One region of the Priestia sp. 53B2 genome, then DNA from elsewhere that is predicted to be linked to it. Evidence: riboswitches for the same ligand, from Rfam matches in the RefSeq annotation. Region 1 holds a riboswitch; each other region holds the start of a gene.
What was found. A riboswitch is a leader RNA that binds a small molecule or an ion and turns the genes downstream of it on or off. The one in region 1 is predicted to bind cyclic di-AMP.
Positions count from the first base shown of each region.

Region 1 (8,310 bases):
AAAGGGTTTATTCAGCTGTTAAAAGCATCGAAACAGTACAACGAAGAATACAATGATATTATGCTTGAAGAATTGAATCGCGTCGAATCCATTATTCAAGAATTTTTAACGCTGGCCAAGCCTAAAATTGAAAATTCATACCACCCTAAAAGTCTCAATCAAATCATACGTCATGTGACATTACTATTAGATACACACGCCAATTATAAAAACTGTCGTATTATTAATGAGATTAGTGATGAGATTACAATCTTTTGTGAAGAAAATGCGCTTAAACAAGTTTTTATTAATTTAATTCAAAATGCGCTTGAGTCAATGAGCAAAGGTACAGTTAAAGTCACCGTTGAGAAAAGAAATGAATACGGCATGGTCATTATCGAGGATGAAGGCTGTGGAATTGATGAGCAATCTTTAGCTCGGCTAGGTGAACCGTTTTATTCCACTAAACAAACAGGAACGGGGCTAGGGTTAATGATTAGCTACCGAATAATCGAACAGCATCAAGGGCATATTTCATTTGCGAGTAAAGTAGGAGTGGGAACAAAAGTAGAAATTGCTCTTCCGTACATTAAAGAACCAGTGAACATTTCATAGCGCTTGCTATTCGTTCACTGGTTTTTATTTGTTTGGAATAAAGGCGAATGTTTTTTGAATATTTTATTTTAATGTTCGTGTATATTGTTGACTAAAGGGTTTATTTTTGATATATTATCACATGGCTAGAAAATAACCGAATGATAATAAAAAAAGAAAATTCGGTCAATAACTTTTATCTTTTACCCAAAGAAAAAAGATGATGGGAGAATGTACAATGAACTCAAATTATGATGTTATTGTGGTAGGGGCAGGACCCGCTGGGATTTTTACTTGCTATGAGTTAACGTTAAAATTACCGGAAGCAACTATTTTATTAATCGATAAAGGACACGATATTTATCGACGTAATTGTCCGATTCTTCAGAAAAAAATTGAAAAATGTCCGCCTGCGGTTGGCAAAAAAGAGTTTGCTGGCTGTTTGCCTGCTTGTTCTATCACAAATGGTTTCGGTGGAGCCGGCGCATATTCAGACGGGAAATTTAATATCACCAGTGAATTTGGAGGCTGGATGACGGATTATCTGTCTGAATCACAGGTGGTAGATTTAATTAAATATGTGGATGAAATTAATTTAAAACACGGAGCAACCGATACGATTACGGATCCGTTAACTGATAAAGTTCGTGAAATTGAAAAACGCGGATACGCAGCAGGATTAAAGCTATTGCGTGCCCAGGTGCGTCATTTAGGAACAGAGCAAAATTTAGAAATTTTAAAAAGCATTTATGAATACTTAAAAGAAAAAATTGATATGCAGTATAAAACGGAAGTAGCCGATTTAATAACAGAAAAAGAAGATGGTCAGCATATCGTGCGTGGTATCGAATTGAAGAATGGTGAAAGAATTACGGCTGATAAAGTGGTTGTTTCACCAGGTCGAGACGGCTCGAAGTGGATGAGTGACTTACTAAAAAAACGTCGTTTAAAAATGATTAACAATCAAGTGGACATCGGCGTTCGAGTAGAAACATCCAACGTTGTTATGGAAGAAATCAACAAGCACTTGTACGAAGGGAAATTCATTTACAATACGTCTGTAGGTACAAGAGTCAGAACGTTCTGCAGCAATCCTTCAGGACATGTGGTAGTAGAGAATCATTCAGGTATTATGTTAGCAAATGGACACGCATACAAAGATCCGAAGCTTGGAAGTCAAAATACGAACTTTGCGCTGCTTGTTTCACATAAATTTTCGGATCCATTTGATCAGCCGAACGAATATGCGCACGAAGTATCAAGATTAGCTAATATGCTGTCAAACGGGGGCTTAGTGGTTCAAAAGTATGGAGATATTTTAAAGGGCCGTCGTTCAACAGCAAATCGAATTAAAGAAGGCTTTTTAGAACCAACGCTAAAAGAAGCTGTGCCTGGTGACTTGGGCTTAGTGCTTCCTTACAATACGATGAAAAGTTTAATTGAAATGACAGAAGCACTGGATCATGTAACGCCTGGGTTAGCATCTGAACATACGCTGTTTTACGGTGTGGAAGCGAAGTTTTACTCAGCCCGTCCGAAGTTAAACGATAAGTTTGAAACTGAAATTTCCGGTTTATACGTGGGAGGAGACGGAGCTGGTATTACGCGAGGACTCGCGCAGGCAAGTGCGTGCGGTGTGTGGGTAGCGCGTGACATTGTTGAAAAATTAAAGAATCGCAAAGCAAGTTCTGAACCTGTTACTGTATAAGAAAAAGAGGCCTTCACGGCCTCTTTTTTTATATGTGTTAAATAACGAGAGCGAATAAGTAAAAAGTAAAGAACTTGTACCGCTCCAACTCCGATAGTTTTATATGATAATTACCCGCTCCTTTTTTAAAAGGTATTACGGAATCCATACTTCTATCGTGAGCAGAATTAAATAGAATAAGGCGAATTGATAATGTCCATTTCTTTGCATCAATAAAGTCAGTGAAATTTTAGGGGATTTATATCAAGCAGCACAATAAGGATAAAATCAACAGTTGAAAAGAGTTATTTTTGATGAGTAAAATATTTATGAAAGCAGTAAAGTACACGGACGTTAGAATAATTATGCAAATTTATGAATGGCAGTTAATGAGAAGAAAGTTCACTTTACAAACTATTTTTTGAATTAATTTTTTATTCGTTAGATTTTAAGTCTTGTTAAATAAGTATTTGTGGTTTATTGAAATATGATGTAAATATTTTAAAATATAACAATTCTCAACTTTTTATGATAAAATTCTGCATTATTTTTGAATAAAAACTTGACAGAAACATATAAAATGAATTTTAATTAAAGTAACAATTATTATCATGCAAAAATATTAAAGAAAATTATTTGCTTAATCTCTTTTGTTTTATAAGAGAACGGGGGACCCATATTTGTGCGTAATGTACTTGGGGTGAATCTTGAATGAATCAAGTAGGGTAACTCACGTACCCGAATCCGACAGCTAACTCCGTAAGCATTCAGTGAGGGAATAACAGGTCTATGAAACCATGATATTCTCATGGTTTTTTGTATAGCTAAAAACATTCCTAAACTATTAATCTGAAAATTTTTAATATATTGTATATTTTGAGTGTTATCGCTCTCAATGCATGGTAAAATAAGTATGGTAGTTAGAATCATTCTAATATAATTTATTTACGGGAGGTAAATCTATGAAGCTATCGACAAAGATCATTATCGCACTAATTGCTGGTGCTGTTGTAGGAGTGTTGATTAATGCTTTTGCTCCAAGTGCTTTTGCTCCGCTGGACAAGTACTTGTTTACACCGCTTGGCCAAATTTTCTTAAGCTTAATTAAAATGCTTGTTGTACCAATTGTGTTTTTCTCTATCACGTTAGGTGTAGCAGGTTTAGGAGATCCTAAAAAACTAGGAAGAATCGGGGCTAAAACAGTTTCCTACTTCCTAGTTACAACAACCGTTGCGATTATTATCGGTTTAATTTTAGCGTATGCAATCAAACCGGGTACGTTTGGATCTTTTGATACAAAAAACGCTTCTTTCGAAGCCGAAAAAGCACCGCCGGTTGGAGAGACATTCTTAAATATGATTCCAGTCAATCCAATTCAAGCGATGGCTGAAGGGAATATGCTTCAACTTATCGTTTTCTCTATCTTTATCGGTTTTGGTATTACGATGCTTGGAAGTAAAACAAAAGGGCTTTATAATTTACTCGAGCAAGGTAATGAATTGATGATGTACCTTGTAAATCTAGTGATGAAGTTTGCTCCTTATGGAACATTTGGGCTTCTCGCAACCGCGGTTGGAAGTCAAGGCTGGCAGGCAATTAAAGCGATGGGGCTGTACATGATTGTAGTCGTGCTCGCACTGTTTATCCATTCGATCGTAACATATGGGGGATCAGTCGCTCTTATGGCCAGACGTAACCCAATTGAATTTTTTAAAGGTTTTGCTCCTGCGATGACAGTTGGATTCAGTACATCAAGCAGTAATGCAACGCTTCCGATTTCAATGAATGTGGCTCAAAAAAATCTTCGTGTCCCGGAGTCCATCAGCAGTTTTGTTCAGCCGTTAGGTGCTACCATTAACATGGATGGAACGGCAATTATGCAAGGTGTAGCGACTATTTTTATTGCGCAAGTATACGGTGTTGACCTGTCGCTGGGTGCTCTTGTGACGGTTGTATTGACAGCGGTGCTTGCTAGTATTGGTACAGCAGGTGTGCCGGGAGTTGGTCTCATTATGCTAGCAATGGTATTGAGTTCGGTTGGCCTGCCTGTAGCAGGTATCGGATTGATTATCGGGATTGATCGCTTGCTTGATATGCTTCGTACATCTGTAAATATTACGGGAGACGCTGCGTGTGCCGTTATTGTGGCTGAGTCAGAAGCAAAGCGTATCGATAAATCTGTAACGCACTCGGCTTAATAAGTGTAAAAGCTCTAGCTATATGCTAGGGCTTTTTTTATTGGCAAGAAACTCTTCTTTTCAGCATACAGTTTAATAAGAGTGTATGTTTGAAAGGAGAGTGCGGAAATGAATAAAACTCATGTAATAAAGCCGCTGCTCGACGACGACTACCCAGTTATTTCATATGGAAAAGGAATTTATTTGTACGACCAAGATGGAAAAAGGTACATAGATGCTTCGTCGGGGGCAGTTACAGCAAGTATCGGACACGGCGTAAAAGAAATTATTAATGCGATGACCGATCAGGCACAGAAAGTTGCGTTTGTATATCGGTCGCAGTTTACAAGTGATCCAACAGAAGCCTTAGCTAAGAAACTATGTGAATTAAGCAGCAATCACTTCCAGTGGAGCTTTTTTGTAAACAGCGGGACAGAAGCGACTGAAACGGCTATGAAAACGGCAATTCAGCATTTTCAAGAGCAAGGAAAGTCAACCAAAACAAAGGTTTTATCACGCTGGATGAGCTATCACGGTATTACAATAGGAGCTCTGTCTATGTCAGGGCACGTTGGAAGACGAAAACGCTTCTCGTCTTTGCTTGAAGATTATCCTTCGGTTTCACCTCCTTATTGCTATCGATGTCCGTTTCATCAAACCTATCCATTCTGTAATCTTGCTTGTGCACACGAATTGGAAACAGTTATCAAACGAACCGGCCCTGAACATATTGCTGCTTTTATTACAGAGCCCATTGTAGGAGCAGCCGGAGCAGCGCTTACACCTCCTCCCGGTTATTATGAAGTGATAAGAGAAATTTGTGATAAATATGATGTGTTATGGATTGCGGATGAAGTCATGACTGGAGTTGGGCGTACAGGCGTGATGTTTGCGTATGAGCACTGGGGAGCTAAACCAGACATCATGACGCTTGGAAAAGGAGTGGGAGCAGGATATACACCAATAGCCGTTACGTTGGCTAGCAGCAAAACGATTGAACCTATCATGAACGGATCCAAATTAATTATGAGCGGACATACGCTAAGCGCTAATCCGCTGTCATCCGCTGTAGGGCTAGCTGTTTTAACCTATATTGAAAAGCATGATCTTGTTCAAGAAGTAGCGCTGAAAGGAGACTATTTAGTAGGGAAATTGAAGAAGCTTCAACTTCTTTATCCTATCATTGGTGATATACGTGGCAAAGGCTTACTAATTGGTCTTGAGCTTGTGCAAAATCCAAAAACGAAGGAGCCTTTTTCATCCTCGGAAAATATGACGGCACGCGTAATAAGTAAAGCCCAAAAAAATGGTCTTCTCCTTTATCCTTCACAAGCAGGAACAGACGGAGTCGAAGGAGACGGTATTATTATTGCGCCACCATTTACAATTACTCATCGTCAACTTGATGAAGCGGTCGATCTGCTTTCGAAAACATTACATGAAGTGCAAAATGAAAAACAGAGAAATGAGGTGAAATGAGTGACAAAGGTTGAAAACTCATTTCAAAAGATTACAACTGTGGAACAAGCGATTGAATACGTGGATCATGCTGCTACGCTGATGATAGGAGGATTTGGAGGAGTAGGCAGCCCGCCTTCTCTCATTGACGGTCTGATTGAAAGCGGAAAATCAAATTTTACATTGATATGTAATGATTCAGGCTTTCCTCATATTGGTGCGGGAAAATTGGTAAGCCAAGGAAGAATTCAAAGGCTGATCGCTTCTCATATTGGATCGAACCCAGTGGCTGGAACGCTGATGACAGAAGAAAAGCTGAAAGTTGAGTTTTCTCCTCAAGGAACGCTTGCTGAACGGATTCGAGCGGGAGGAGTTGGACTCGGAGGATTACTGATTGATGTAGGAATTGAAAATGACATTATTCAATTTGGAAAAGAAAAAGTGGAAGTAGACGGCAAGACATTTTTAGTTGAAAAACCACTCACAGCCGATGTGGCTTTTGTATATGCAAAAAAAGCAGATCCATTCGGCAACTTGCTTTATGATAAAAGCGCTCGAAACACTAATCCATTAATGGCTATGGCAGGTCGTATAACTATTGCTGAAGTGGATGAAATCGTTCCTCTTGGCGACATTGACCCAGAGAACGTGATGACGTCAGGTGTATTTGTGGATTATATTGTCCCTTCAAAAGGAGTGAATTGGAAATGGGTTTGGGAATAGATATTCGTCATCGTATTGCAAAACGTGCTGCGGCTGAAATCAAAAACGGCATGATTGTTAATTTAGGGATTGGCATTCCTTCTCTTATTCCTAATTATGTACCAAGCACTGTTCATGTGATGTTTCATGCTGAAAACGGAATTTTAGGGTTAGGATCTTCCCCTCCTTTAGGTGAAGAAGATGAGAATGTTTGCAATGCAGCAGGCTACCCAACAACTATCGTTCAAGGGGCTTCATACTGTGACAGTGCTACAGCCTTCGCGATGATTCGAAAAGGATACGTCGATATGACTATTCTTGGTGCTTTAGAGGTGAGTGAAAAAGGGGATTTAGCTAATTGGATTGTGCCAGGTAAGCGAGTTCCTGGGATGGGAGGAGCGATGGAATTAGCTCAAAAAGCGAAAAAAGTCATTGTGCTAATGAATCATACGAGCAAGACAGGAGAACCGAAGCTGGTTAAGGCGTGCTCTTTACCTCTGACTGCTTCGGGCTGCGTGGGATTAGTTATTACAGAGCGGGCGGTTTTTAAAGTAGAAAAAGATGCGCTTCTTCTAACAGAGTTAATGTCTCCTTATACCGTAGAGGATATTTTGAGTTCAACAGAAGCGACAGTTCGCCTGAGTGATCAATTGATTACAATACCATAAGGAGGACCATTACATGAACATACAACAATCTATTCATAACTGGATGACAGAGCATCGTCAAAGTGCAGTGCGTTTACTCAAGCGTTTCGTAGAAGAAGCAAGCGTACAAGGTTCTGAAAAGCATGCGCAGGCAATTGTCATTGAACGCCTTCGACAGCTGCAGTTAGATATTGATATATGGGAACCGGACGAAAAAATACTTCGTAGCCATGAAGCTTTTGCCTCCAACCGTTCTACTTTTCGCGATAGTCCGAATGTGGTAGGCGTGTTAAAAGGGAAAGGTGGAGGGAAATCCATCATTTTGAATGGGCACATTGATGTAGTGCCACCCGGAGATCTTTCACAGTGGACGGAAGACCCTTATACGGCTGTTGTAAAAGATGGAAACTTATATGGACGCGGAGCAACGGATATGAAAGGAGGAAATGTGTCGTTACTTTTAGCTATTCAAGCGTTGAAAGAGCTAGATATTTCACTAAAAGGAGATGTTATTTTTCAAAGCGTAGTAGAAGAGGAAAGCGGAGGTGCAGGAACACTTTCCTGTGTACTTAGAGGGTATAAAGCAGATGGTGCCATTATTCCAGAACCAACCAACATGAAGATTTTCCCTAAACAGCAAGGCTCCATGTGGTTTCGAGTGACCGTGCATGGAGTAGCAGCACATGGAGGGACTCGGTATGAAGGCGTGAGTGCGATTGAAAAAGCAGCTGTTGTGCTTAAACATATTGAGGGTCTTGAAAAAGAGAGAAACAGCCGAATTACAGATCCGCTCTATAATAAAATTCCCATTCCCGTGCCGATTAATATCGGAAATATACAAGGAGGAACGTGGCCTTCTTCAGTCGCTGATCAAGTAATATTAGAAGGCAGGATAGGAGTTGCTCCGCATGAAAAAATGAAAAATGTCAGAGCAGAAATGAAATCCTGGCTTGAACTTTTGCCTCAGTGTGATGAGTGGTTTGCTGAGCATCCTGTCGACTTGGAATGGTTTGGGGCCCACTGGCTTCCCGGTGAAATTGAATTGGAGCATCCGCTTATGACCTCT
Region 1 covers NZ_JBLZXA010000008.1:264,221-272,530, reverse strand. Annotated here, with positions in the region: gene ACN6NE_RS04790 (ATP-binding protein) at 1-594, shown strand, start outside; gene ACN6NE_RS04785 (NAD(P)/FAD-dependent oxidoreductase) at 812-2,281, shown strand; cyclic di-AMP (ydaO/yuaA leader) riboswitch at 2,888-3,042, shown strand; gene ACN6NE_RS04780 (dicarboxylate/amino acid:cation symporter) at 3,223-4,458, shown strand; gene ACN6NE_RS04775 (aspartate aminotransferase family protein) at 4,567-5,916, shown strand; gene ACN6NE_RS04770 (CoA transferase subunit A) at 5,917-6,618, shown strand; gene ACN6NE_RS04765 (3-oxoacid CoA-transferase subunit B) at 6,603-7,265, shown strand; gene ACN6NE_RS04760 (peptidase) at 7,279-8,310, shown strand, end outside.

Region 2 (8,310 bases), on a different contig from region 1:
TTTGTAAAGATTTATATAGTTGGATATCTAACAACGGAACGCTCCATTTTAATTTCATTTTTGGAAGAATTCTTTTTTTAACCGACTTGACCGTTAATTTAATAAAATAAACACCATCTTTTTTTGTTTCATCCAATACGACATGCACACCTGGTTCCTTATTTATCTCCAAGTTTATATAGGGTGTAGCAATCACTTCCTTCATCTCCTTTACCATCATTCTTAACTTTGTATACCGACAAAATGTAACCGCATTCAAAAATTTGTTTTCGTATTTATTACAAGTAGATCACCCTAAACGAAGCTTTTTTACTTTCTTTCATTTTATGTAAAATACTTTCTAGACTCAATGGTAAAAATCAAAGTGAAAAAAAGCATTTTTTTGCTTTATCTAGTAATCAATTAAACGCTCTTTATCTCTTAGCGCGCAATTTTCTCTTCTTTTTTAAAAAAAGATGACAAACCTAATAATATAGTATAATAATAAATAATGCAGAATGATTATACATAGAAAGGATGACAAATATGAATCATGACCCTTCTCTTCTTAAACAACTAAAATTATGGCATATCGTCGTGATAGGCTTAGGCTACATGGCACCTATGGCCGTTTTTGATACATTTGGCATTGTAACTGAATCAACAGATGGACATGTTTCAGGCGCTTATGCATTCACGTTGATTGCTATTTTATTTACAGCCATTAGTTACGGAAAAATGGTAAAAGCTTTTCCCGGAGCTGGTTCCTCTTATACATATGCACAGCAAGTACTGAATCCAAGCATTGGTTTTTTGGTAGGATGGACGGCTCTTCTTGATTATCTATTTCTGCCAATGATCAATGCACTTTTGACAAATATTTACCTAAGCTCTCTGTTTCCAGGTGTTCCAAAGGCCTTATGGATTATCAGCTTTGTTGTCATCATGACCATAATGAATATTTTTAGCGTTCATTTAACCGTTTCTTTTGGTACGCTATTAGTTGCTTTTCAAATTTTAGTCGCTATTATCTTTATTATTTTAAGTGCTACAACTCAAGGCCAAGAGCTATCATTTAAACCGTTTATAAGTGAATCGGCCTCTATATCTCTGTTATTAAACGGAGCAGCTATTTTATGCTTTTCTTTTTTAGGATTTGATGCTGTAACCACCATGGCCGAAGAAACACTTAAGCCTGAGAAAACCATTCCTAAAGGGATTCTCATTATTGCATGTACGGGAGGCGCCTTATTTATCACAGTTTCTTACTTTGCTCAGCTCCTTTTCCCTTCAGCCTCTTTGTTTCATGATTTAGAAGGTGCATCAGCGGAAATTGCTTATAAAATTGGCGGCCAGCTTTTTCGATCTATTTTTGTAGCAGCGGCCTTGACTTCAACTATTGCTTCTGGACTTGTCTCACATATGAGTGCATCAAGACTTCTCTATGCAATTGGGAAAGATGGTTATCTGCCTCGGAGAATTTTTGGCTATATTCACCCGAAAACAAAGACGCCTATTTGGAACGTGGTGATTATTGGTGGCCTCTCTTTAATTTCACTAGGTCTGTCTCTTGAAAAAGCTACCTCTTTAATTAATTTTGGTGCTTTAATTGCGTTCAGTTCAGTGAACATAGCGGTTTTTATCCATTATTTTATTCATCAAAACAAACGATCTCTCAGTGGATATATTTCATATGTACTTATGCCTTTACTTGGCAGTTTATTTTTATTTTTTATGTGGCTTAACTTAGAAACAACATCCTTATTTATCGGTATTGTATGGAGTGTAATCGGAATTATTTATTTACTGATTGCCAGACGAAAAAATACTATTACCATTCCTACTTTTCATTTTGATTAAGGAACTAGACTTAACACACCTCGACATATTTCCCTAGAAATAATGTCGAAAAAAAAGTAATTCAGATATAAACAAATCAATACCATCTAAACACGAACAAAAAGGTAAACGATCTAGTATGAATCACTCGTTACACCGCTGTTGATTTCCGTGCAAGGCTTCGCTTTCCGCGGGCGGCCGTTGAGCCTCCTCGTCGCTTGCGCTCCTGCGAGGTCTCATCTGTTCCTCTTTTTCCGCAGGAGTCTTCGCCTTGCCCTCCAATCAACAGCTAGAAGCAACTAAACACATGAAAGCTACATTTACTATACGAATGAAAAAATCCGAACGTATTTGATTCTCAACCAAGAATCAAACTCGTTCGGATCTTTCTTCAACTAAAATACTTTCGTACCAGTCTCTTTTTATTGTTGCGATTGTGAGACTTTTTCCAAAATACGTCTTTTACGGTAAAGCATCATTCCAACTTCGCCTATATCATTAATCGCTTGTTTGTTAATATAAGCCCCGAATACCATTCCTGCTATAGGAATCATTTGGAACAGCTTTTTCCAGCCCAAGTTGTCCCTGTAGGTTAGAAACACTTCTCTCCACCCTTGTAGCTGCTGCAAGCTCTGCGTTCGATTTCCGCTTGCTAATTCTTCTAAAATCGCACGTTTCCCTACAATGTCAGAAGACGAAAACTGCATGCATTTGACCATAAAAATTCGTTCCTCTTGCTCAGTGGGGTCGTAACCATAAGAAACAGCCACTTCTTGCAGTGTTTTAAGTGTAAGCCCTAATACAAAAGGAACATCAATCGCCAGTGTAAAAATCCCGCCTACCCCGGTTGTAGCTCCTTGCAGCTGTGCATTCTTTTTTCGGACTTCAATAAAATACTCTGCCAATTCATCCATTTCTTGCAGAGATAAACGCTGAATATCCTCTATCGAAAGCTGTTTCTTTTCTTGTAATTGTGCTGATGCTTTTTCTAGAGTGGCAGACGTATTAGCTAAATACTGGCCTCCATTATCAACATACTTAGCAATTTCATCTAATAATTTTTCTATTTTTTGATGAATGAACTTTGGCGTTACTTTATCTAAAGCTGAAAAAGGCAAGCGAGCCAGCCGCTCCCAGAAAAAAAGTCCTTTTTGGTCTTTCTCCCACTTTTCAATTTTTCGTAACTCTACTCTTAACTGCTCATGCTCTGACATATCCTCACTCTTTTCCTCGATTTATCAGCTCTGCCCTACTTGTTTATTCCGCACATATTTAATGATAAAAAACAATGCAATTAAAACAACAATTCCGATTCCAATAGGCTGCATATATTGAGACACAATCGGCCCCACCTCTTTCCACTTAGGTCCTAACTTATATCCTAAATATACATAAATAGCCGTTACTGGAAGCATCGCAACAAATGTATAAATAGAAAACAGCCATACATTCATTTTTGCCATCCCGCACGGAAAAGAAATAGCCGTGCGCACTCCTGGAATAAAGCGTCCAAAAAAAGCAACCCCGCTGCCGTACTTATTAAAAAAGCGATCGGCGGCGTCAATTTCTTTTTCTTTCACCAAAAAGTATTTTCCATATTTTAAAACCAGCGGTCGTCCACCGTAACGTCCCAGTGCATAAAGAGTCAACGGTCCACAAACACCGCCTACTGTACCTGCAAGGATAGCCAGATACAAGTTCATATCACCTTGATACACCCAATACCCTACTAAAGGTAAAACAAGCTCTGCCGGGACAAATTCAAACGTTAATGCTAAAATTACGCCAAAATAAGAGAGCTGTTTTAGCGCTTCAATTAAAGAAAGTAAAACCGACTCTAACAAAAATTCTCCTCCTCATGTCATTAAATCTAAGACTGCAAAACTATAATTTAGCCGATTGATAGATAAAAACCAACGCGGCATAGTTTTTTCCTTTCCCTCTTTACGTATTACGTACTACAAAAGTTTCAATAAAAAAAAGCGCTAGTTTTATCCAGCGCTTTTATAGTTTAAAGTTAATTTGAATAATACCTACTTTACGAAGAGCATCGTATAAAATAACTAAAGCCGGTCCTAAAAATAATCCGACAAAGCCTAAAAGTTTAAATCCAATGTACAAACTAACTAGTGCAGCCAAAGGTGAAATACCCATATTTGTAGAAAATACTTTCGGTTCTACTACACGCCTTACTACTGTAATGACTCCAAATAGAATAAATAAGCCGATTGCTAATGAGTCATGCCCTTGCGTAAGAGCAAAAATCCCCCATGGAACGAGCACCGATCCTGTCCCAAGGATTGGTAAGATATCGACAATTACAATTAATAAACTAAGCAGCGCGGTATACGGAACATCTAACAGCCAAAGCCCTACATAAGCCATTACAAACGTCATGACACTTAAGATAATTTGTGCCTTGATAAAACCAACCCCCGCTTGGATAAGCTGAGTGATGACAACTTGTAGCTTATATTTCGTTTCTTCTGTTAAAAATGACTTAATTTTATTTTTAATAGCAGGCAGCTCAAGGCTGATAAATACAAGCGCTACTAAATAAATAAGAAACTCTAATAGAAACCCAGGAACAGTAGCGGCAAAGCTAATGATGATTTCTACGGTACTTTTTAATAGAGAATCTAATGAATTTACGGTTTTTTCAAGCGTGCGCTCGATAGAAGAAATCACTTCTGTAGGAAGAGCGTTTGAATAGTATTTCCACTTAATAATAGTTGGATAAATCGCGGTTTCATAGATTTCTTTCACAAAGGAAGGCGCTATTTTTGAAAGAGCAACCACTTGCGTAGCGATTGTCCGAACAATAAAAAATCCAATAAGTATGAGCGAAACAACATATAAAATGAAGGTCATAAGCACTGCATAGACTCTCTTCATTTTAAAAGATTGATGCAATTTTTGAACAATACCCTCAAGTGCTAATGCTGTTAATAAAGCAAACACAATCGGTAAACTGTAAGGGATTAACAAACATACGATTACTATCGAGGCGATGACCCATATTCGCTTTTTCCACATACTCTACTATCCCCCTACTAGCTAAGCTATCTCTATATTTACTGATAAAGAAAGGAACCAGTGACTGCTTTATGTAAGAATAAAATTTGGATATTTTTATACCTGATGTTACATATTATAGGGTCAATTCCCATAATAATAAAGGAATTATTATGAAAAAAGCTACTTATTCTAATTTTTTGAATAGAATAAGTAGCTTTTTAATTTATAAATTAGCCGGCCCTCATGACCTCTGTACCTTTTTTAGGGTCAAATTTGCCTTCTGATTTAGACATTACAATTGCTGCTAGTGTGTTTCCTACTAAGTTAACAACCGTACGTGCCATATCCATGATTCTGTCTACTCCAGCAATGAAGGCTAATCCTTCTGCCGGAACACCGATTGTTCCAAGAGTAGCCAGTAATACAACAAATGATGTTCCTGGCACTGCAGCCATTCCTTTAGATGTAACCATCAATACAAGAATGAGCGTCAGCTGTTGAACGATCGTTAAATCAATACCGTACACCTGCGCTAAGAATAACGCTGCAATCGCTTGATAAAGAACAGAACCATCTAGGTTAAATGTATAACCAATTGGTACAACGAACGATACGATAGCTTTTGGACAGCCCATCTTTTCAAGTTTTTCCATAATACGCGGAAGAACTGTTTCAGAACTAGATGTACTGTATGCTAACAAAAGTTCATCTTTCATATAGCGGAATAAGTGGAAAATGTTAATTCCTGCCCATTTCGCAATTCCTCCTAATACAACAAGCAGGAAGAAAATTAACGCTAAGTAAACTAAGATAACAAGCTTTCCTAATGAAAGGAGTGACTCTAAGCCGAATTTTGAAACTGTTACACCAATTAAAGCAAATACACCAATTGGAGCCACTTTCATTACAAGATTTACCACGTGAAACATTGCGTGAGAAACGCCGTCGAAGAATTGTACAACTGGCTTTCCTTTTTCCCCAATTGCCGCTACTCCAAGTGCAAATAACACTGTAAAGAAAATAATTGCTAGCATGTCACCTTCAACAATTGACTGGAAAAAGTTTGTCGGAACAATGTGTAAGAAAGTTTCAGCCACTGACTTTCCTTCTTGCTGTTCGGAAGTTTCAACGTATTGTGAAATATCACTCTTCTGTGCTGAATGAATGTCTACACCTTGCCCAGGATGAAAAATATTAGCAACCAATACACCGATTACAATTGCAAAAGTCGTAATAATTTCAAAATAGAGAATGGTTTTAACGCCGAGCTTTCCGACCTGTTTACCGCTCCCTGCTCCTGCAACTCCAACGACTAAGCTTGAGATAACAATTGGAATAACAATCATCTTAATTAATCTTAAAAATAGGTCTCCTAGCGGCTGTAGGTATGTTACTACACGTGGATCGTTAAACCAAATTACCCCTACAAGAACACCGAGGATTAATCCGGTAAAAATCTGCGTAGCCAAACCAAAACGAATTTTTTTCATAGATGTACCTCCCCAAAGATGTATGACATTTGTATATACTTTTCTGAAAAAACAAAAAAAGACTATTCTTAAGAAAGAACAGCCTTTTACTTACGCTATTTTGGGCTCTTTCTCTCAATAAAGCAAACGGGGTTAACTGTCGGATTCGGAATTGAGAGTTTCCTACCTTTTGTAAGGATTCACCCCAAGGCAGCTTTACTGCCGATAATGATTCCCCCGCTCTATACGATTAAGCTTATTATTCAGTTTTTATAAAATTAAAACGATCTATACGTTGTCATACGTTTTTTACAGTCAATAAAACTAAACAGAAGTCTTACTTTTACTTAACTTTATACTGCACAAATATTAATTTACTATTTTTCGACACGTTTTGTCAATACCCATGTTTATAAAACGCTTTCAAAAGGCGATAATATATATTTATGCAAAAAAGCTATTGCAACATTGCAATAGCTTTTTCTTGCTCTTTGAGTCTCTATTAGACGTTTAAGGGACTAAAGAACACGCGTGTTTATTTTATAAAAATACAAAATATAGAATAGCTGCTAACACAATTCGATACAGTGCAAATGGTACTAATTTGATACGATTAATTAATTTCAGGAAAAAGCGAATAGATACCAGCGCAAAAATAAAGGCGCTGATAAAACCAGCAATAAAAAATGGTAGTGCATCTGATGTGAAATACTGCCAGTTTTTAACCAATGAAAGTCCACTTGCTCCTGCCATGATTGGCACTGCCATAATAAATGTAAAATCTGCCGCTGCCTTATGGCTCATTCCAAGAAGAACTCCTCCTGAAATCGTTGAGCCTGAACGAGAAAAACCTGGCCAAAGAGCAATACATTGAAACAGCCCTATACCCAGTGCTTGTCCATAAGACATTTGGTCCACCGTCTCTACACGCGGACGTTTAGGTCCAAACAAATCTGCTAGAATCATTAATACAGCTCCGACTACTAAGCCAATTAGCACCGTATTTAAAGAAAACAAATGTTCATCAATGTAATCATCAAACAAAAGTCCTAACACTCCTGCGGGTAATAGACCAACAATTACCTGCATTAAATTCAAGCGATTTGTCGGTCCAATTGGAGCAGCTGGCTTTTTTCCCAATCCTAATAAATTAATAAAACGATCTTTAAAAATAACTACTACTGCTAAGATCGACCCTAGCTGAATAACAATTTTAAATGTATTAGCTACTGGAGATGAAAATAATTCTTTTGAATTTAACCACAGGTCATCCACAATAATCATATGCCCAGTTGACGAAACAGGAGCAAACTCTGTTAAACCTTCTACAATCCCTAAAATGATTGCTACAATAATTTCCCACATAAAGCTATGTACCTTGCCTTTCTTTCAAATTAATAAGCTTATCGCTTCGTTTTACATGCTCAACTATTTTCCTATTTTGACACTTGCTTTTTTATCATAATTGTTAAAACTATGAAATACAATGTGTATTTGCAAAAAGATAAGAATCTTTAATAATTTGTAATAAAAACCTTACATGCTATAATCAAAAAACACGATATCAGCTTTTATTTATTTTAGAAAGTAGTCACTATGTTCGGTATAAATTCCGGTCCCTTAGCTAAAAATGAATCATCTAGACTATTTTTCTTTAGTGTGAAAAAATGACTAAATCATTATGTTTTTTCCATCCCCTTTACTGTCATCTATCATTTTAATCAACTAGCGCTTGCTTATACGACATATCCCCTAAGTAATTTGAAACTTTTTTCTCTCTTTTCTCGTATATAGTAGTATCTTTTTTAGGAGGCTTTTTACTATGAATGGAAATGTACGTACAATGAAATGGGTCACTGCTGGGTATGAAGCCTTGCTGGGAATTCCTTTAATTGGCGCGGGGATTGTTATGGGCTTTAGTTATACTCCTCTTTTTATTGGATTTATTCTTCATGCTATCACACTCATTTTAGCTAATAGACGAGGGTTATCTGCGTATGGAAAC
Region 2 covers NZ_JBLZXA010000016.1:33,083-41,392, reverse strand. Annotated here, with positions in the region: gene ACN6NE_RS13315 (hypothetical protein) at 1-205, opposite strand, end outside; gene ACN6NE_RS13310 (APC family permease) at 526-1,839, shown strand; gene ACN6NE_RS13305 (hypothetical protein) at 1,970-2,104, opposite strand; gene ACN6NE_RS13300 (EcsC family protein) at 2,241-3,032, opposite strand; gene ACN6NE_RS13295 (DedA family protein) at 3,057-3,662, opposite strand; gene ytvI (sporulation integral membrane protein YtvI) at 3,823-4,854, opposite strand; gene ACN6NE_RS13285 (cation:dicarboxylate symporter family transporter) at 5,067-6,326, opposite strand; cyclic di-AMP (ydaO/yuaA leader) riboswitch at 6,433-6,572, opposite strand; gene ACN6NE_RS13280 (undecaprenyl-diphosphate phosphatase) at 6,846-7,670, opposite strand; gene ACN6NE_RS13275 (hypothetical protein) at 8,128-8,310, shown strand, end outside.
Region 2: linked by a shared signal. The riboswitch ahead of ACN6NE_RS13285 (cation:dicarboxylate symporter family transporter) and the one ahead of ACN6NE_RS04780 (dicarboxylate/amino acid:cation symporter) in region 1 are both predicted to bind cyclic di-AMP.

Region 3 (8,310 bases), 130 kb from region 1:
AAACGGACAAAAAGAAAAAGCTAAAATTGTCGGAGCTGATGCGCTAACGGATTTAGCGGTGCTTGAGATGTCTGACAAAAATGTTGAACAAGTGGCGAAGTTCGGGAAATCATCGGATTTAGTAGCGGGTGAAACGGTGCTTGCAATCGGAAATCCTCTTGGTGAACAATTTTCTCGTACGGTCACACAAGGTATCGTGAGCGCAGCAAAACGCTCTGTCCCTATTTCAGAAAGTTGGAACGTAGATGCAATTCAAACGGATGCGGCGATTAATCCAGGAAACAGCGGCGGTGCCTTGATCAATTCTTCCGGTAAAGTAGTCGGTATCAACAGTATGAAAATTTCAGAAGACAATGTAGAAGGCATCGGCTTTGCTCTTCCAAGTGATGAAGTGCAGCCGACGATTGAACAGCTGATGAAAAACGGAAAAATAACGCGTCCATATATGGGGGTAGGTCTTCAAGATGTAGGTCAGCTTTCAGCTGCAACAAAACAAAACCAGCTAGGCCTAACCAGCGATACGTCTGAAGGAGTTGTCGTAACGACGGTTGAACCGTTCTCTTCTGCTTCTGATGCAGGTTTACAATCAAAAGACGTGATTGTTGCCATCGATGGAAATGAAGTCAAAACATCCAGTGATTTACGTCAATATCTATACACAAAACGTAAAGTAGGAGACACGGTAAAATTAGACGTGTATCGAAATGGAAAAAAACAAACCATTTCTCTGAAGCTTTCAGAGCAGCAGGATAACAATGGATGAGTTCAACACCGTTAAAGCTGCTGCTAGCAGTATTAACAGCGTTCGGGTTTTTAACCGGCTGCGGAGGGAAACATTCAAATACGATGTTTCCTTCTGTAGAAATTAGCCAGCTATCTTCTACCAAAGAACTGGCAGCGTATGAGGGAGGCAAGGTTACAGGAGCTGAATTCAACCGTTTTTTAGCCGTTGAAGGGTTCTTAAATCCAGATGCTCTGCTAAATGATACAAGCTACCGCAAAGAGTTATTGCGGCAGCTTGTTATGCAAAAAATCTTAATTTCGCATCTAAAGACAAGCGATAAAGTACAAAAACAAGTCGAGGATATGTGGAAGCAAATTAAACGCTCATATGACGAGAATACAAGAAAACAAGGTTATGAAGTGTTAAATATTCGTTCCAGTGATGTAACCAACCAGCTAACGAATCAGTTTAAATTAGAAGAATATTTCCGTAAACAAATTACGTCTGATGAACTAACTGCTTACTATAAACGTATTGAAAACGATCTAACGCGAGTATCTTTTACGCAGCTGGCTTTTTCCACTTTACATGATGCCGCTGCCGCTGCGGCTGAACTGCAAAAGGGAACATCGCTTCAAGACGTTCAAAAAAAATATGCTGATGTCCAGAAAATCAGCAAAATAGAGAATGCTGATAATCTAAAGCTTTCAATTTTATCTCCCTTTTTTATAGATGTTTTAAAAAAACAGCACATCGGAGAGAGTAGTGAGCCCATTAAAATGGGTAAAGTCTATTATATTCTTATTTTAAAACAAAAAGATAAAAAAACGGAATCAGAAGTCAAAGAAGAAATGATGAAAGAACTTGTTTTGAATCATATCAACCGGTATATTCAGGATCAACTGCCAAGGTTTCACGTGACTTTCAACCTTAGGTAGTTCCCTTTTATATAGATTGATTGTTTTCAAAAAACAAGCAGGTAAAAGAGCTTTCTATTAATAGAGAGCTCTTTTACATTTTTAAGTAGACAGAAATGTCGGCACCTGATAAAATAAAGTTGTAAAACTTTCATTATTCGGAAAATTTATACCCTCCAGCTTTGGAGGGTTATTTTTTGTGTTCTTGAATAAAAGAGACCGTGACACAAGTGTCTTTGTTGAAGGAGATCCGAACGCGTTCGGATCTTTTTTATTAGTAGGTGAGCGTAAACTTCTAGCTGTTGATTGAAGGGCAAGATGAAGACTCCTGCGCGAAAAGTGAAGCCTGGCACGGAAATCAACAGCGGTGTCAAAAGTGATTCATACGGGCTTATTGATCCCATTGTTCGCTTTTCGATTGGACCGCTTTCGTTAGGTTTCAATCACTTTTCATCTTTTAAATGACTCAATAATGCAGGAGCCATCTCCACGTGAGAAAGGGCGATGTGTGAAATCGTTTTGGCATAAGGTGTAATTTCGTTAATAAATTGTTCGAGTACGTGCAGGTGAGGAAGCTGAAGCTTTGTAATAAAGCAGGCTTGCCCGGCGATGCGTTCACAGAATAAAGCGTAGGGATACTGAGAAATAAATCGTTTAAAACGCTCGTGATCTCCGTTTTTCATAGTTACTTCAATAAAACACGACACGGGCAAATGCAGCTTTTCATAATCAATATCAATCGTATACCCTTTTATAACACCAAAGCTCTCTAGCTGGCGTACTCGCTCTGCCACCGAAGGAGGGGACAAATTAATTTGTTTTCCTAGCTCTCGTAAGGAAAGGCGGCTGTTTTGCTGCAGCGCCTGCAAAATCGATAAATCAATTTCATCAATTTTCAATTGAAAACCTTCTTTCTCATTAACGTTTCATTTGATTAGTAATAGTAGATAAGATGTTTTATATGTAATCTAAAATTTTCATTTTTCTTACTATAATAATTAAAAAGGAGTGAGTAAAAAATGGCAAGAGTTTTGTTAGAAAACGAAGAGGGAACAAATTTTGAAAAAGCATTGAATTTAATTCCGCATGTAAAAAGATTGTACGATGAGCTTTACGACATGCTTTGGAACAGCGATATAGTAGAGAGAGAGACCAAGGAAAAAATTAGGCTTTATCTAGCAGGCGTTAACGGCTGTGAGACATGTATGAGCATGTCATATGTAGGCGATGAGACGCTTAATCAAAAAGTGTTAAGAGAAAAAGAGCTTGAAGAAAAAGACCGACTGCTGTTTCGATTTATTGATGTATACCGGGTACGTCCAAGGGAGTTGACCGATGCTGATATGGATCAATTAAAGAAATTTTACAGTGATACGCAGCTGTTAGAGCTTTTGGCTGTTATTAATTTATTTGATCAATTTCACAAAATGATTGTCAGTTTAGATTTGTATGATTTTTGCAGCTTGCAGGGCAAGTGAAGTCTTCGCTAAAAATATCTTGACAGACAAAATCCACAGGAGTAAGATAGCTTTCGTGAAGTGAAACGTATCATGAATTGAATCGATTATTCTAAAAAATAGATTATAGACATTTGAATAAAAATCGCTTAATCCATTACGGAGCGGAGGACCCATTATTTACGCACATATTGTGCTCCGGGGTGAATCCTTAAAAAGGTAGGGTTACTCTTAAAACCCGAACCCGACAGCTAACTTCGCAAGCGTTTTGAGGGGGAAGAGTGTGAAAAAACACAGGAGCCTTCCTGTGTTTTTTTGCGCTTTTTTTAAGAAAAAGATGTAATTTTTTAGAAAAAGTATAAGCTAAGAGAACACACAGCAGTTGAAGAAAGGAATAAATACATTATGAAAAAACAGTTTGCTGTATTAGGATTAGGTCGTTTTGGAGGCAGTTTGGTTGAAGAGTTTGCTAATCTGGATGTGGATGTGCTCGCTATTGACCGCAATCAGGAGGTAGTAAATAAATTTAGCAACTCAGCTACATATGTTGTGCAGGCAAATGCAATTGATGAAGCTAGCTTAAAGGGGCTAGGTATTCGCAATGTTGATCATGCTCTTATTTCGTTTGGGGATGATATCGAAGCGAGCGTGCTCGCAACGATGCTTTTAAAAGATATGGGCGTTAAGCAAGTATGGGTAAAAGCAGTGAATATGTATCATCAAAAAGTGCTGGAGAAAATAGGAGCGGACAAAGTCATTCACCCTGAGCGCGATATTGCTAAGCGTATTGCTCATCACGTGGTGTCAGAAAAAATCATTGATTACATTGAACTGTCAAAGGATTATAGTATTGTCGAAATTGTCGCCTCCAAAAAGCTTCATAATAAAACGCTGTTTGATTTAAACATTCGTGCCAAGTATGGCTGTAATATTATCGGCTTTCAGCGAAAAGACGGGGAAATGGTTATTTCGCCTACCGCCCATGAAATAATTGAACAAGGGGACATGCTTATTGTGATTGGACATAATCGCGATTTGAACCGTTTTGAAGAAGAAGGAGTTTAACTCATGAAAAAACAAATCATTAAACTCACCCCTCCGCAGCTACTTGTCTCTATTTTTGGCGGAGGAATTATTATTGGTGCTCTTCTATTGATGATGCCTTTTTCTACTACTGAGCCAATCCGGTGGGTAGACGCCCTTTTTACATCTACTTCCGCTATGACAGTGACCGGCTTAGCCGTCGTAGATACAGGTACGCGTTTTACCGTCATTGGTCAAACGATTATTATGCTGTTAATTCAAATAGGCGGTCTTGGCATTATGTCATTTGCCGTGTTGATTTTTATGATGCTAGGTAAAAAAATTGGATTTAAAGAGCGTATGCTCGTTCAGCAGGCATTAAATCAAACGAGCATCGGCGGAGTTGTCCTGCTAGTTAAAAGGCTGTTTATCTTTTCATTTTTAATTGAGTTTATTGCACTTATCTTTCTAGCGATACGCTGGGTTCCGGAGTTCGGATGGTCTAAGGGGCTGTTCTTTAGCTTGTTTCATTCGATTTCGGCTTTTAATAACGCAGGGTTCGGACTATTATCTGACAGCCTGGTTCAGTATGTAGGAGATCCCATTATTAACATAACGATTTCTTTTCTGTTCATTATCGGTGGATTAGGGTTTACCGTCCTTGCAGATATGTGGGTGAAAAAATCCTATAAAAAGCTAACGCTGCATTCGAAAATTATGATTATCAGCACGTTTGCGATTAACGGGGTTGCCATGCTTTTTATTTTTTTCTTGGAGTACAGCAATCCACATACGCTCGGAAGTTTGTCATTAGGAGACAAAGTGTGGGCATCTTATTTTCAAGCTGTAACGACACGTACAGCAGGTTTTAATAGTATCGATATAGGAAGTTTGCATGATTCCACTATATTTTTAATGGTTATGTTAATGTTTATTGGTGCAGGAAGTGCTTCAACAGGAGGCGGTATCAAACTCACGACGTTTGTGGTGATTATTTTTTCCGTATGGGCATTTTTACGAAGCCGGGAAGATATTGTGCTGTTAAAGAGACGGCTTCTTCCTCTTCACGTGTTTAAGGCACTAGCCATCACGATGATTTCAATTATGTTTGTGTTTGGGGCCATTTTCCTGTTAAATATTTCGGAAAACCTGCCGTTTGTAAAAATTATGTTTGAAGTTGTTTCTGCGTTTGGAACAGTAGGTTTATCGATGGGAGCAACTCCTGAACTTTCGTGCTTTGGACGCGTGATTATTATCTTTATCATGTTTTTAGGGAAAGTGGGGCCATTAACACTGGCGTTTTCATTATCTAAGCAAAAGCGCGAAGCCGTTCGTTATCCAAACGAAGATATAATGCTAGGGTAGAAAAATCGCCTTCGATGAGGCGATTTTTTTATATTATTTATACGTTCAAGACATATAAGAGGTTACGCACAAAACAGTTGCGATGAATAAAAAGAAGGCAAAGACAAGAACAATGGGCAATTTGGAATGTCGGCGCATTAAAGGCCCCCCTTTTTTATAGTAAAAAATCTCTTACTATATATAACGAAAGAAACAAAAATATGATTCACTTTTTTTGGCGAAATTTGAAGGTTTTTCTCGTTAAAAAAATCCGCACCCCTGTCCTAAACATTTTGCCAAGCTGTTGCATACACTAAAAGCAGATAACAGGAAGTGAGGGATGTTACGTGGGAAAACAAAATTTTGCGTTAATCGTTGTGTTATTTGTTTTACTAGTTATTGTAGGTGCGTCTGGCTTCCGCTTTTAAACGTTAACTTTATTTGCGCATAGCCCCCGTCAAGAAGGGCATACTAGGCGGAAGTGAAAACCAAAAATTTCTTCAATATTGCCGAACAATGAGTTCCTCTACTCATTCATCTAATCGGTATGTAGCCATGCGAAAGCATGGTTTTTTTTTGAAATAAGAGCATGAATGATGTTCATCCCCTCTAGAAATTAGTAGTAGCAAGAGCACCCTACGATTACTAATAGAATAAATAAAACAACGATAAATGAAAAACCAAAACCGCCTTTTGCACCCATATGTGTAACCTCCTTTAATAAAAGTCTCTATATCCTATGTACTAATTGGGTTAAGTGATTGAGAAATTTGCCTATTTTTTAACGGTAACGATCTTTTGAGAAGAATGAAGAACACTTACTTTTTTCATTTGTGCAGAAATCCTTTATGATAAAGAGGAAAAGGAGGGCAAAGTGGTGGGAATACATGTAGAATACGTCATGAATCAGCTAGAAGAGGGAAAGTGGAAAGAGATCAAACGCGAAATTCAACAAGAAATGAAGAAAAAACCTCAAGCATCTGATTTGTACTGTTACTTAGCGGTTTGTTTAGCAAAGCAAATCGAAGAATCAATTATTTTTGAAAAAATGGTATTGAATTTAGAAATGGACCGAGCTCTTCATCAGGCATTAACATTGAATCCATCTTCAAGCTTGGCGCACTTCGTTCGAGGAATAAAATACCGGGAAACTCCGCTTATGTTTGGAGGGAATTACGAAAAATCGCTGTCTTATTTGCAGCAGGCGCAAGATCTTGGTTTTGAAGGGATTATGCTGCCGCTCGAACTCGCCAAAACCTATATTCAATTAAAAGAAATGGAAAAAGCGAAAGAACAATCGCCTATGCCCGGGAAATCAATCCTACTCACGCGGATATTAAAAAAGTCGAAAACATGTTGCAAACAGGACGGCGAATCAAAAGTCCTGTTTTATTTTTGGTTTTTAGGAAACATATGCTGATTTTCATAAAGAATTGTTTTTTATATAACAATAAGAATATTTATAACAATTTTAAGAAGTGCATATAAGTCCAACGACTTCTTAACTGCTAGATTTTCTACATTATTAGAGCGTTCAGTCTACATAATTCCAAAAATAGTAAGAAACTATCAGCCTATGGATAAATTGTTAGAAAATATAGATAATTGTAAGTGGATAGAGAGAAAAGTTAAACATGCGACTAACTAAAAAAGCAAAGGTCTGATTTACTTTGCTTTTTATTTATACAAATATGTAAAAAATATCATAATAAACCAATTTATTCTTTGTGAAATCCATCGTTTCAGACGATGTGAAATAATGTATTTGAAGGAGGAGACCCAGATGAAGGTTATGAAGATGTTGGTTATTGCATTATTTAGTTTAAGTTTAGTTGTCACACCAGCTGCTGCTGAAGTTCCGGGTGTCGACCATTCAATGAAACGAGGTGCTACACAAGGAATTGTAGCGGCATCTCACCCGCTGGCTGCTGAAGCGGGAAGGAAAGTTTTAGCTGAAGGCGGAAACGCTGTAGATGCAGCAGCTGCCATTCAATTATCTCTAAACGTTGTGGAACCGATGATGTCAGGTATCGGCGGCGGCGGCTTTATGATGATTTATGAAAAAAAGAAAGATAAAATTACGATGCTAGACAGCCGTGAAATGGCACCAGCTGATGTCACGCCTAAGCTGTTTTTAGATTCAAAAGGAAAAGTCATCCCTTTCAGTAAGCGTCACATAACAGGAAAAGCAGTTGGAGTCCCTGGTACGCTAAAAGGAGTAGAAACAGCACTTAAAGATTATGGAACAATGGACTTATCAGGTGTTATTAAACCAGCTATTACTCAAGCAGAACAAGGAATCAAAGTAAATTGGTCGATGGCTCAGTACATTGATGAAAATGTGGACAAGCTTGAAAGATACCAAACGGCCGGTAATGTATTCGTGCCGAATGGCAAGCCGTTAAAAGAAGGAGATAAGCTTGTTCAGCCGGATCTTGCTAAAACATTAAAGCTTATTCAAAAAGAAGGATCAGACGCTCTTTATAAAGGAGAAATTGGAAAAGCGCTTGTTAAAGAAGTTCAAAAACGCGATGGAAGTATGACCATGGATGATTTGAAAAATTACGTTGTAAAAGAACGTGAGCCGGTCAAAACAACTTACCGAGGCTACGATGTGGTTAGTGCGGCTCCTCCTAGCTCCGGCGGATTAACCGTGCAGCAGATTTTAAAGCTAATGGAAGGTTATGATGTAGAAAAAATGGGTTCCAATACGCCTCAGTATTTGCAGTATTTAACGGAAGTGATGCACTTAGCTTTCGCGGACCGCGCGGCGTATATGGCAGATGAAGACTTTTACGAAGTGCCGAAAAAAGGACTGTTAAATGAAGATTATATTAAAGAACGT
Region 3 covers NZ_JBLZXA010000008.1:139,025-147,334, reverse strand. Annotated here, with positions in the region: gene ACN6NE_RS04135 (S1C family serine protease) at 1-763, shown strand, start outside; gene ACN6NE_RS04130 (peptidyl-prolyl cis-trans isomerase) at 760-1,662, shown strand; gene ACN6NE_RS04125 (hypothetical protein) at 1,960-2,106, shown strand; gene ACN6NE_RS04120 (Lrp/AsnC family transcriptional regulator) at 2,085-2,540, opposite strand; gene ACN6NE_RS04115 (carboxymuconolactone decarboxylase family protein) at 2,661-3,119, shown strand; cyclic di-AMP (ydaO/yuaA leader) riboswitch at 3,235-3,379, shown strand; gene ACN6NE_RS04110 (potassium channel family protein) at 3,504-4,163, shown strand; gene ACN6NE_RS04105 (TrkH family potassium uptake protein) at 4,167-5,486, shown strand; gene ACN6NE_RS04100 (YjcZ family sporulation protein) at 5,813-5,893, shown strand; gene ACN6NE_RS04095 (YjcZ family sporulation protein) at 6,082-6,168, opposite strand; gene ACN6NE_RS04090 (tetratricopeptide repeat protein) at 6,343-6,885, shown strand; gene ggt (gamma-glutamyltransferase) at 7,249-8,310, shown strand, end outside.
Region 3: linked by a shared signal. The riboswitch ahead of ACN6NE_RS04110 (potassium channel family protein) and the one ahead of ACN6NE_RS04780 (dicarboxylate/amino acid:cation symporter) in region 1 are both predicted to bind cyclic di-AMP.